DNA from 4 places in the Pedobacter sp. GW821-FHT01D05 genome. Region 1 is predicted to be linked to each of the others. Evidence: riboswitches for the same ligand, from Rfam matches in the RefSeq annotation. Region 1 holds a riboswitch; each other region holds the start of a gene.
What was found. Region 1 has a riboswitch for S-adenosylmethionine ahead of metH (methionine synthase). Riboswitches for the same ligand answer to the same signal wherever they lie in the genome.
Positions count from the first base shown of each region.

Region 2: another riboswitch for S-adenosylmethionine. It lies ahead of AC07VK_RS05900 (O-acetylhomoserine aminocarboxypropyltransferase/cysteine synthase family protein); the one in region 1 lies ahead of metH (methionine synthase).
Region 3: another riboswitch for S-adenosylmethionine. It lies ahead of AC07VK_RS03740 (SusC/RagA family TonB-linked outer membrane protein); the one in region 1 lies ahead of metH (methionine synthase).
Region 4: another riboswitch for S-adenosylmethionine. It lies ahead of AC07VK_RS21910 (transferrin receptor-like dimerization domain-containing protein); the one in region 1 lies ahead of metH (methionine synthase).

Region 1 covers NZ_JBWKXA010000003.1:229,485-232,670, forward strand. The annotation lists gene AC07VK_RS13140 (hypothetical protein) at 1-369, shown strand, start outside; gene AC07VK_RS13145 (Bax inhibitor-1/YccA family protein) at 408-1,163, shown strand; SAM riboswitch class I at 1,277-1,380, shown strand; gene metH (methionine synthase) at 1,514-3,186, shown strand, end outside.
Region 2 covers NZ_JBWKXA010000001.1:1,461,842-1,465,027, forward strand. The annotation lists gene AC07VK_RS05895 (hypothetical protein) at 1-892, opposite strand, end outside; SAM riboswitch class I at 1,106-1,216, shown strand; gene AC07VK_RS05900 (O-acetylhomoserine aminocarboxypropyltransferase/cysteine synthase family protein) at 1,484-2,815, shown strand; gene AC07VK_RS05905 (homoserine O-acetyltransferase family protein) at 2,865-3,186, shown strand, end outside.
Region 3 covers NZ_JBWKXA010000001.1:920,240-923,425, reverse strand. The annotation lists gene AC07VK_RS03740 (SusC/RagA family TonB-linked outer membrane protein) at 1-1,188, opposite strand, end outside; SAM riboswitch class I at 1,512-1,618, opposite strand; gene AC07VK_RS03735 (peroxiredoxin family protein) at 1,755-3,023, shown strand.
Region 4 covers NZ_JBWKXA010000007.1:117,439-120,624, reverse strand. The annotation lists gene AC07VK_RS21910 (transferrin receptor-like dimerization domain-containing protein) at 1-1,851, opposite strand, end outside; SAM riboswitch class I at 1,928-2,032, opposite strand; gene AC07VK_RS21905 (serine hydrolase domain-containing protein) at 2,612-3,186, opposite strand, start outside.

The DNA of each region.
Region 1 (3,186 bases):
AGTTATGCCGTTATAGAATTTATAGGCGAGTGGAACGATGCCATTAACAACGACATTATGCTGCTGAAACGTGATATTTTAGAGCTGATGATGGATGAAGGCATTAATAAATTTATCCTGATCGGTGAAAATGTACTGAATTTTCATGCTTCAGATGATAGTTACTACGAAGAGTGGTTTCAGGAAGTAGAAGATGGCTGGATTGTTGGGGTAAATTTTCAGGAACATGTAATCACCGAGTTTCGCGATAATAACATCGATTATTACATTAACTTTGGTGGTGCATTTGACAATCTGCCATGGCGCACCCTAAAACCGCTACAGTTCTTTAAAAAAGTTGAAGAACTGCTGACAAAAAGATTAAACTAAATATTTATTTTTATATAGTTAAATACGCAAAATTTAAAATGGAACAACAAAATTATCAATATCAGGACAACAGTGTTTTTGTACAGGAAAAATCTGTTTCTAAAAAATTCTTTGCAAACGTTTTCTTATGGATGTTCGTTGCATTGAGTTTATCAACAGTAGCCGCCTATTTATTTGGTACCAATGAGCAGTTAATGCAATACCTTTTAAATATTAATCCAACAACTGGTAAAGTGAGCATGTCAATTTTTGGTTATGTAGCCATGTTTGCACCGCTTGGACTGGTTTTATTAATGGGATTCGGTTTAAGTAGATTGTCATTACCGGCGTTAATTGGCGTTTTTGTACTTTATTCAGTACTAACTGGAGTTAGTTTAAGTTTTATCTTGTTAACTTATACTTCAGGTTCAGTAGTGAGCTGTTTTGCAGGAGCAGCCGGGATATTTGGAATAATGGCATTTATGGGTTATACAACCAATATCGATCTAAGTAAATTCGGGCCGATTTTAATGGTTGGAGTAATTGGCTTAGTGATTGCCAGTGTAATTAATATGTTTATTCAAAGCGAGCAGTTCAGTTTGTTTATGGCATTTATTGGTATTGCCATATTTACGGCATTAACGGCTTATGATGTACAGAAAATCAAAAGAATTGGCGAAGGGATCGAAGCTAGCGGCGAACAGGTTCTTCAGATTGAATCTAAAAAAATGGCTATTGTAGCTGCATTGTCTTTATACTTAGATTTCCTAAATATCTTCCTTTTCTTACTTCGTATTTTCGGAAGCAGAAAATAGTCATTAACAGAACAATATTCTTAAGGCCGTGCAGAATTGCATGGCCTTTGTAATTTTATTTGGCAGCAAAGCGATAAATTTTGGAATTGATGTTGCTTTGTTGCATTTTTGTATGCTTATTAAGAAAGACGGAGGGATTAGACCCAACGAAGTCTTAGCAACCTGTAACCTACAAGGTGCTAAATTCTATTCTGCAAATAGCAGAAACAGATAAGTTTAGGATTACGATTCACGTACCAACTTTTTAAATAAGCTTTTTAGAGACTTGAGACTATAGATTTGAGATTTTAGACATTGCGTCTTATCCACTCTCCTATCTGATACCTCATATCTCAAATCTTACAACAAGAATGAGCATAAGAGAAGAATTAGAAAAACGTATTTTGGTGATTGATGGTGCAATGGGTACCATGATTCAGCGATATACCTTAACCGAAGAAGATTTTAGAGGGGAGCGATTTAAAAACCATCCCTGTGATGTAAAAGGCAATAACGATTTGCTCAACATCACACGTCCGGATATTATTAAAACAATACACCTGGAGTACCTGGCCGCTGGTGCCGATATTATCGAAACCAACACGTTCAGTACACAGCGCATTTCCATGGCCGATTACCAGATGGAAGACCTTTCTTACGAAATGAGTTTTGAAGGTGCGCGGGTAGCAAAAGAAGCCGTAAACGAGTTCATGGCTGCAAATCCAGACCGTAAATGTTTTGTGGCCGGTGCCATTGGCCCAACCAACCGTACCCTTTCCATGTCGCCAAATGTAAACGATCCTGGTTTTAGGGCAGTTTATTTTGATGAACTGGAAGCTGCTTATTACGAACAGGTACGCGGTTTGGTAGATGGTGGTTCTGATGTGTTATTAATCGAAACCATTTTCGATACTTTAAATGCTAAAGTGGCTATTGTAGCCATTAAAAAATACGAAGAGGTAATTGGCCGTAAACTGGAGATCATGATTTCCGGCACCATTACCGACGCCTCTGGCAGAACACTTTCAGGTCAGACTGCCGAAGCTTTTTTGAACTCTGTAATGCATGCAAAACCATTAAGTATCGGTTTTAACTGTGCTTTGGGTGCTAAAGAAATGCGTCCGCATATTGAGGAGCTTGCTGCAAAAGCAGGTTGTTATGTTTCGGCCTATCCAAATGCCGGTTTACCAAATGAGTTTGGTGCTTACGATGAGCAGCCACATGAAACCGCACATTTGGTTGACGATTTTATTGCCTCTGGTTTTGTGAATATTGTGGGCGGCTGTTGTGGTACCACACCAGAGCATATTGGTTGTATTGCCAAAAATGCGAGAAAAGCTGAACCTCGAAAAATACCGGTTCTTCAACCATATATGCGTTTAAGCGGGCTGGAACCTGTAACCATTACCCCAGAAAGCATTTTTGTAAATATTGGTGAAAGAACAAATATCACCGGGTCTCCGAAATTCTCTAAACTGATTTTGGGCGGCGATTACGAATCTGCACTGGCCGTTGCCTTACAACAGGTTGAAGGTGGTGCGCAGGTAATCGATGTGAATATGGATGAGGGGATGTTGGATTCTGAAGCAGCAATGACCAAATTCTTAAACCTCATTGCTTCTGAACCTGATATTGCCAAATTGCCCATCATGGTCGATTCATCTAAATGGTCGGTTATCGAAAATGGCTTAAAATGTTTGCAGGGAAAAGGAATTGTAAACTCTATCTCCTTGAAAGAAGGGGAGGAGAAATTCCGCGAAAGCGCACGCAAAATTATGCAATATGGTGCTGCTGTAGTAGTAATGGCCTTTGATGAGCAGGGACAGGCCGATAATTACGAACGCAGGAAAGAAATCTGTAAAAGAAGTTACGATATCCTGGTACACGAAATAGGTTTTCCGGCAGAGGATATTATTTTCGATCCGAACATCTTAACGGTGGCAACTGGATTAGAAGAGCATAATAATTATGCTGTTGATTTTATCAATGCCACCCGCTGGATCAAAGAAAACCTACCTCATGCTAAAGTGAGTGGAGGGGTTTC
Region 2 (3,186 bases), on a different contig from region 1:
ATATTAATTTTGTACCGCCGGCCAATAATTCTTTTGGTACGTAAACCTGCACCTTGGTAATCGAATAACCAGAAGGAAAATAACGCACATAATAACCATCAGGGTGTTTGGTCCAGATACCACTTGGTACATCGCTTCTTGGTGGTGCCATCCCCGCTATAATAGCGTATTTTTCCATGTCGGCATAAGTGTAATTTCCAGACGACACTAATTGACGGATATTGTTTTCTGCCTCAAAAACAGCCCGCACTCCTGATGGTAACTGATCTTTAGCCTTCTCCATTACATCGAAAGGTAAAACACCCAAAGCACCACCTTCTAATTGTGTAAGTTGTTTTGGCGTTAACAATTTAATGGCAGTTACTTTAACCTGTCCGTTAAAATCGGCAAATTTTGTTCTGGCTATGATTGTCCAAAGTAAAGCCTGAATATCATGCTGATCTACATCAGGATGCTTTTCTGCACTTTTGAGTATAGAAACCACAATTTCTTCCTTGGGGCCTAAAACCGGAGCATACATATAACCATCACCTTTTGACGGCGCGAAAGTTCCTGCTTTTAAACAATAACTTTTATTGGTCATTTCGTAAAACCCCTCGCAAAGCACGAAACCACCTTCTGGATTTTTAGGCAGTAAATACAAGGGCTGAGCTTTTAAATTTAATGAATTAATAAAATCAGGCAGCTTTTCGCCTTCTCTATTTACGTCTTCAAAATTAGTGGTAATGGCAGCAGGTTGTTTCAAAAACTTGTCTACGCCTAAAGCTTTAGCGCCCTGGGCGGTGCCCACTTTTAATAATTTATCTTTTAAGCCTCCAAACTGAGCGTTTACGCTGTTTAAACAGACTACAGTAAATAGCATTCCTAAACATAGGGATTTTGTATTTTTCATGATGATTAGATTTAGATAGGTAACACAAACTTAGAATTTTAAGCGTTAATTTTATATTAAAAGTTTAAACCACCTTAATCGGAATAAAAATACATTACTCATTTACAGATGATTGACATAAATTCGGAATTTTATTTTGTGGATTAAAATTAAATTCAGACATTTGGAATATTATTTGGCGGAAAGCTAAATAAAAGTCAATCTTCACGGGTTGATTTATAAAGAAGTGGCGAGAGACTGGCTCGATGACCCACTGGCAACCCTCAGAAAGAGAAGGTGCCAATTCCTGACCGGATAACATGGTGTTATTTGGAGATATAAATTAGAACTGATGAAAACATTAAATCTTCAATCGCTAAGCGAGCCCAGCGCAAACCAAAAAAATGTAGAACAAGTTTCTATTTCTTTTATTTGTTGCAATATGCGTGCGGTTACTTATATGTGCTGTTGCATAAAGTAATTTAAAAATCTTCCTTTTTTGTTTCTTTCAAACTGGAAGGTCCTGAGAAATCGGGATACGCCCTGCTAGGTTTTAGGATTAGCCTAAAGCACTACATGTATCATCTTATTCAACAATAAAAAACAGAAATCATGTCAACATCATATAAATTCGAAACTTTACAATTACACGCTGGACAAGAAATAGATCCAACAACAGGCTCAAGGGCTGTTCCTATTTATCAAACCACTTCTTATGGTTTTAAAAATGCAGAACATGGCGCCAATTTATTTGCCTTAAAGGAGTTTGGTAATATCTACACCAGGATTATGAATCCTACCAGTGATGTTTTCGAAAAACGTATTGCCGCTTTAGAAGGTGGTGTGGCAGCTTTAGCGGTAGCATCTGGACAAGCAGCACAGTTTATTGCACTAAATAATATACTGGAGGCAGGCGATAGCATCGTTTCTTCAACCCATATTTACGGAGGAACCTATAATCAATTCAAAGTAGCTTTTAAGCGCCTGGGTATTCACGTCGATTTTGCCAACCCAGATGTACCCGAAGAATTTGAAAGCAAAATAACCGATAAAACAAAAGCAATCTTTTTAGAAACCATTGGCAACCCTGCATTTAGTGTGCCTGATTTTGAAAAAATTGCCGCCATTGCCAAAAAATACGATATCCCTTTAGTGGTTGACAATACTTTTGGTGCAGGAGGTTATTTGTTTAAACCCTTAGAACATGGCGCCAACATTGTTGTAGAATCTGCAACGAAATGGATTGGTGGTCATGGAACCAGTATTGGCGGCGTTATCGTCGACGGCGGAAATTACAACTGGGGCAACGGTAAGTTTCCTCAATTCTCTGAGCCATCAGAAGGTTACCATGGTTTGGTTTTTAGCGATGTTTTTGGTATCGGTGGACCATTTGGCAATATCCAGTTTATCATCCGTGCCCGTGTAGAAGGATTAAGAGATCTTGGACCTTCCCTATCGCCTTTCAATTCTTTTCTTTTGTTACAAGGCTTAGAAACCTTATCGCTTCGCGTTCAACGCCATGTTGATAATGCGTTAGCTTTAGCGACTTGGTTAGAAAACCATCCATTAGTTAAAGAAGTACAATACCCTGGCTTAGCCAGTAATAAATATAACAACCTGGCTAAAAAATATTTAAGCAATGGTTTTGGCGCAGTTTTATCTTTCGAGTTAGCTGGAAGCAAAGAAAATGCAACACAGGTAATTGATAACTTAAAACTGGTGTCGCACTTGGCCAATGTGGGTGATGCAAAAACACTGATCATTCAGCCTTCGGCCACAACACACCAACAGTTAAGCGAAACAGAACAATTAGCTGCAGGTGTAAAACCAAATGCACTGAGGGTTTCAGTAGGCATTGAGCATATTGACGATATTAAGGCCGATTTCGAACAGGCATTTGCAACAATTAAAGCTACAGTTCCGGCAGAGAATTTACAAGCCTAAACCCCAAACCCTTTAAGAGGCTTTTTAAAAACGACAACAACATTACAAAATGCATAACAGTAAAAACGACAATGTAAAATCCACTTCGGGGAATTTTGCGTCAACATATAGCTATAATAAACAGTTCAAATTAGAGAACGGAAAAAAAATCCGTAACCTGCAAGTTGCTTATCAAACTTATGGCAAATTAAATGCAAATAAAGATAATGTAATTTGGGTTTGCCATGCACTTACCGCCAATGCAGATGTTTTTGAATGGTGGGAAGGTTTGTTCGGTGAAAATGCTTTGTTCAACCCGGAAGAGCATTATATCGTTTGTGCTAACGTTTTAGGCTCGCATTACGGCAGTACAAACCCATTAAGTACCAATC
Region 3 (3,186 bases), on a different contig from region 1:
GCTATAATTTGCATTGGCAGTTAAGGTTAACTTCGGTGTTATTTTTAATGATGTATTCAGCACAAACGAATTTTTGCCCTGACCAGAGTTAGGCACTATACCAACCTGTTTCAGGTTATTGTATGAAATCCGGTAATCATACTTTTCGCCGGCATCTGCAACAGATACCCCATTATTTAATGAATATCCGGTCTGAAAGAAATCGCGCACATTATCGGGATGCGCAACAAATGGAACGGCCACTCCCTTCGAATAGAATTGTGGAATTAATCTACCATCCAATTTCGGACCCCAGCTTTCATCTACCCCATCGTTAACGCCTTTACCTGCACCATCTACATAGCTAAATTTGCCTTCCGATCCCTGACCGAAGGCATTTTGATATACAGGTAATGTAAGCAAAGTTTCCAATACTGCATTTGAGTTGATGGCAATGCCCAATCCTTTTTTCGATTTACCGGTTTTGGTTTTAATGAGTATAACCCCTGCAGCAGCCCTCGAGCCGTATAATGCAGCGGCATTTGGTCCTTTTAACACACTTATCGATTCTATATCTTCCGGATTAATATCCGAAATGGTATTCGCATAATCCCTTGCCCCTGCAGAGTTTAACTGAGCGTTATCTACCGGAATTCCATCAACCACAAATAAAGGCTGGTTATTTCCAGCAATAGACGTTTCTCCCCTGATGACCACACGAGACGAGCCCATGCTTCCCTGGCTGTTGGTTACCCGTACACCAGCTATTTTTCCGGCGAGTGCATTTACCAGGTTCGATTCTTTTGCTTCAGCTACACGGTCCCCTTTCAATTCCTGAACCGCATAACCCAGCGACTTTTTCTCCCTGGAAATCCCCAAAGCCGTAACCACTACTTCATCAAGCGCATTATCGCTTGACTGAAGAATGACCGAAATGGGGCCAGCATTTTTATTGATTTGTATCTCCTGGCTTTTAAAACCGATATATGAAAATATCAATGTGCCCTTATCGGGTGCATGAATTGAAAAAGCCCCTTTTGCATCAGAAATAGTAGCTTGCCTGGTTTCTTTTATTGATACAGAAACGCCAGGCAGTGTTTCGCCATCTGCCGACTTTACCGTTCCGGTAACCGTTACATCCTGAGCAGAAAGCTTTTGTGCCAGGAAGAGCAGCAGGATAAACGTTATTGATTTTAAATTTTTAAACATATTGTGTAGTTAATTAGTTAAAAAGGGATAATATTTTTGGGCAAAACAATTCCACTACGACTAAAACGTATTGTTTTAAAAAAAATAAAAAGGAATGGTTAGCCTAAAGAAGCCTGTTAAAATGGAGCGATTTTAACAGGGCATGCGCATTCGGAAGGATGCATTAAGGTGTGCATTAATGGCTTTTAGCTCGTCTGTTTTTTTCATTTGAATAATTTTCTTTAAACCGTATTTACTTATCAAGCTTGCATCGGGGCAAAAAAAAAGCACCCCCATAAATCAGAAGTGCTCCATATATTCTTATAAGGATAACGCAATCAACTGACTTAACTACCCCAGATTCATCTGAGATGGAATTAGCACCATTTCTAAAAATTAGATGGTTGCTAAGGCTTCATAGGGCCATTCCCTCCGCCTTTCTTGATAAGTATTTTAAAATAACTGCTGCAAAGGTATAATTAATTCCATTTATCCTATAGTTTTTATAGATTTTTATTGAAAAATTTTTTCTTTCCCAATTACATCCATATCTTTGTCTACTAATTTAGTCGTCAATACACATCCCAATGAAACTTAAATCCCTTTCAATAGCCATATTGGCTATATCAACAACTTTTATCTATGCCCAGGAACATAATACTTTACCCAATCAGGTAGTAAAACTCAACAAAATAAAATCTAAAGCCTTTGTTGCCCTCGGCAATTGGCGTGGAATAGCCAAGGTAAAGGAAGGTCTGGAAATTCCTTTTAATTTCGAGATCAATGAAAAAAGCGGTCAGCAGAAATTATATTTCCGCAATGCTGAAGAAAGTTTCGAAGGTGGCCTTGTAAAACAAACGGCCGATTCGCTTTTTGTAAAACTTGATCAGTTTGATAATGAATTCGCATTTGCGATAGATGGAGACCAATTAACAGGTACATTAAGGAAACAGGATAAAGCTGGCAAACCTTTGGTAATTGTTGCTGAAAGGAAAAATTACCGTTTTAAAACAACAGGTAAACCTGCAACGGCAGATTATTCTGGCAGTTATGATGTAGTTTTTAAATCGCCAAATGGTAAGGAAGAAAAAACAGTAGGTTTATTTAAGCAAAGCGGAAACAAACTTACCGGCACTTTTCTACGTGTAACAGGCGATTCGCGTTATCTGGAAGGTGTAGTGGAAGGAAATGAATTTCAACTTTCGAGCTTTATTGGCTCCTCTCCTGCCTATTACAAAGGAACTTTTCAGTCAGATGGCTCATTAACAGGCGAAATTTTAGGTGCAAGGGGAAGCCAGCCTCTTACCGGAACTAAAAATAAAGATGCTGCCCTGCCCGATCCTTACAAACTTACCTACCTGAAAAAAGGATACAAAACGCTTGATTTTAGTTTTCCTGATGTAAACGGCAAAAAGATTTCGTTAAAGGATGAAAAATATAAAAACAAGGTGGTGATTTTAACCATAACCGGAAGCTGGTGCCCAAATTGTGTTGACGAAGCTACTTTTATTGCACCCTGGTATAAAGAAAACAAGAAACGTGGTGTAGAAATTATTGCTTTGCATTATGAGCGCTCAACCGAACCCGAATATGCAAAAAAGGTGATGACACGTTTCCGCGAACGTTTTGGCATTGAATACGATCAGGTTATTGCAGGTACTGCCGATAAGCAGGTGGTATCTGAATCGTTGCCTGCACTCGATTCTTTTTTATCATTCCCAACCACGATAATTATTGATAATCAGGGCAATGTAGCGCAGATCCATACGGGCTTTAACGGTCCGGCAACCGGTAAATTTTATGATGAATTTGTGAAAGAATTTAATACTGAGATTGATACGTTACTGAAGAAATAGGCATAGTACCTTAATTTCTTATCGGTTGGTGTCTCACCAACCGAAATAGAACTTCCGTGATTTCCGTGCTTCCGTGGCAAATTAAATAGTAGCACAGGCAAGCCGCTCCAAATAGTAAATAATAATTCATAATGTATCGTTTTTGTAAAGCAGGTGCAGTGCT
Region 4 (3,186 bases), on a different contig from region 1:
TACAGGAGGATTTTTCAAGTTTTCTTTAGGATCGTTGGCAAGCTGATAAGCACCGTTTGAAATGAGCTTATTCTGGCTTTGCGCACCTTCCCGGAGCTGCTTTGCCAATGTACTTACTTCAGTAACGTAAGTCGCTATTTTAGCCTGAAGATTAGAAAAGTTGAACGGAAGTACATCTGCATTGGCCAAACGCAATACCGCCCTGCCAGCTGTTTGCGATAGGGCCAATCCGTATTCAAAACCCGGATCTTTAAACTTCACAAAGTTGTCGTAAGTATCGAAATTGGTATGGTACTCCCCTCCTTCATCCTCACCACCGAAACCAAGGCTTAAAGTAGGGATACCAAGGTGCTGTAAAAATGCAGAATAATCAGATCCTGTACCTAGCGCACCCAGATCAAGCGTTTGGCTGTCCTGTATTTTCTTACGTTCGGTAAGCGAGGCTGTAGAAATGGCTTTATTGGCTTTCCAGCGTTCAAAAATATTAGAACCCACCTGAGGATCTTTTACATCTTTTGAAATTTCAGAAACAAAATTTTCTAAAGCATGCGAGCCGCCTGCTTCTAAAAAGCCACGGCCATTGCCATCCGAATTGATGTAGGCAACCGCTTTACTGTTTAACTCGTCTGCATGGTCTTCTACCCATTCTGTAGAACCTAAAAGCGATTGTTCTTCTCCATCCCAGGCAATATAAACAAGTGTTCGTTTAGGTTTTATACCTGCCTTTGCCAATTTTCCGATAGATTTTGCTTCTTCCAAAAGGGAGGCCAATCCACTTACCGGATCTGCAGCGCCATTTACCCAGGCATCGTGGTGATTACCGCGGATGATCCACTGATTTTTAAATTTACTTCCCTCAAGTTTTGCTACAACATTGTATGCTGGCACAATATCCCAGTTAAAAGCCAGGTTTAAACGAACCACGGTACTTCCATCGCCAATGTGGTAGGTAACGGGCAAGCCGCCGCTCCAATCGGTAGGTACTACCTGACCTTTAAGTGCAGCAAGCAATGGCAAAGCATCATGATAACTGATGGGCTGAACCGGAATTTTAAGAATCGTTTTGGCATCGCCCCGCTCCAACCTTTTGGCATCCTTTGTAGAACCGATTCCAGGGGTCAATGGATCACCGGGATAAATTACCATATCCATTACCGATCCCCGTTGAACAGCAAATTCTGGCTTGTAAGCACCCTGTGGATATACATCGCCTTTCACAAAGCCATCATCTTTTGGATCCGAATAAATGATACAGCCCACCGCACCATGTTCGTAAGCTATTTTAGGTTTAGTGCCCCGCCACGACCTGCCATATTTTGCAATAACAATCTTGCCTTTTACGCTGATGCCTAAACGCTCCAACTTTTCATAATCAGCTGGCAGACCATAATTTACAAAAACAAGGCCTGCACTTACATCGCCATCGGCACTCCAGGCATTGTAAGGAGGCAACTGCCCTTGCTGTGCGGTTGCTAAATCTTCCTTAACAGCCTTTTCTTCAAGCGAGGCGCTGTATTTGTTGCTTCCTAAAAGTTCTACCGATCGGGTTTTAGGTGTTGGAAATAAAACATAATAAGTCTCTATTTTTGCATCCCAGCCATAGCTTTTAAACTTTTTCAGTACAGATTCTGCTACCGTTTTACTGCCCTTAGCGCCCAAGTGATGGGGGTTGGCAGAAAGCTCTTTTATGGTCGCCCCTATATTTTCTTTATTAAGCCCAGCATCAAATTTCTGCTCAATATCTCGCTGTAGCGGAATGTTTTGAATTTTAAATCCACTCAGTTTTTCCTGCGCCAATAAAGGAAGCCAGAGCAATTGAATAGCCGTGAAAAAGGTAAAAGTTTTCTTCATTTTCTGATTTTTTAGGAGTTCTTTACCAGAAAAACTTTGAGCGACCTCAAAATAATTAGCATGCGGATGCATAACCAACTTATCTTCTCCACCCTTGGGCAGAAAGGAATTAGCACCTTTTACAAGTGTATAGGTTGCTCAGACGTCTTAGGGCCCTTCCCTCAGTCTTTCTGGATAAGTATTATATAATGATGCAAAACTAGAAATAATAATCTAGTATTCCTATAGGATTTGTATTATTTATTTCGATAGCATGTTTGTGAAAAAAAATATACCAGGGCATTTTAGCAGGTTTTTTGGCCAACGTGTGTATTTCGGTGAAAGTTGACTCCTCTGTTTCGGGCCAAACTGGCCACCAATTTGATTACCGGACCATGCACATCTAAGTTCCTTTCCCTCTGAACAGGTGGTCACTTTAAAGCGAAATGGCGCGACAGTTTAAATGCAGAACGGACGTACACACCAGCAAAATCATGCAAATATCCGCTGTAAAAGACTTAGTCAGGCGGGGTTCAAATTTGCAAAGGAGATATACCTTAAAAATAATTAAATGTATTGTTGGCTAAAAAATAAAAAAAGCCATTCAATCCTGAGTAGGCTAGTTTAAATAAAAAGTGTCCCCTATCATAGGGATTCGTAGATATATTAAATTTCCATTTCAAAATGTCGCTGAATCTAAATTGAAAAAACGGATGTTTTAGATAGGATAATTTTAACAGTTTCATTGTAAGGATTGCAACTCTTCTTTTTAATTATCAGGTTATTTCACAACTTCCTCCTTGGCAGGCTCGCCCAAATGACCAAGCCATCTCAGCGGCGAATAGGTATCACCGATGCAAATTTTTAAAATTTGGGCGTTGGCTTTTTCAAAATTTTCACTGTTGCTCAGTAAAATTACAGCGATTCCAGCTTTAGGAAAAGCTACAGCATAATTCTGGTTAGCATCACCATGCCCGGTATGGAAAAAGGCCCGTCCAAAAGCCGACTTGAATGTACCAATGCCCAGCCCCCATGATAACCCGATAGCATTATTTTCATTTGTAATGCTGTCTTTCAAAGGACCAAACCCACGTTTACTTTTCACCGGGACCTGTGCACGAAGCATCTCATGATAACCTGATCTGGATAAACCGTTTTCTTTCATTAGGTTGATCATAAACCGAGCATAATCTTCGGCTGTTGTTGACATCGAACCTGCAGCACGGCTACTCTCCCGTCTTTCAGAGCCATATTTCTTTCCGTCTTTGAAGTAAGCATAAGAAAAATTGTTTTCAAAGGATTTTTCCCAGATCATACTGGTGTATTCCATCTTTAGTGGAATAAAAACTTCTTCAC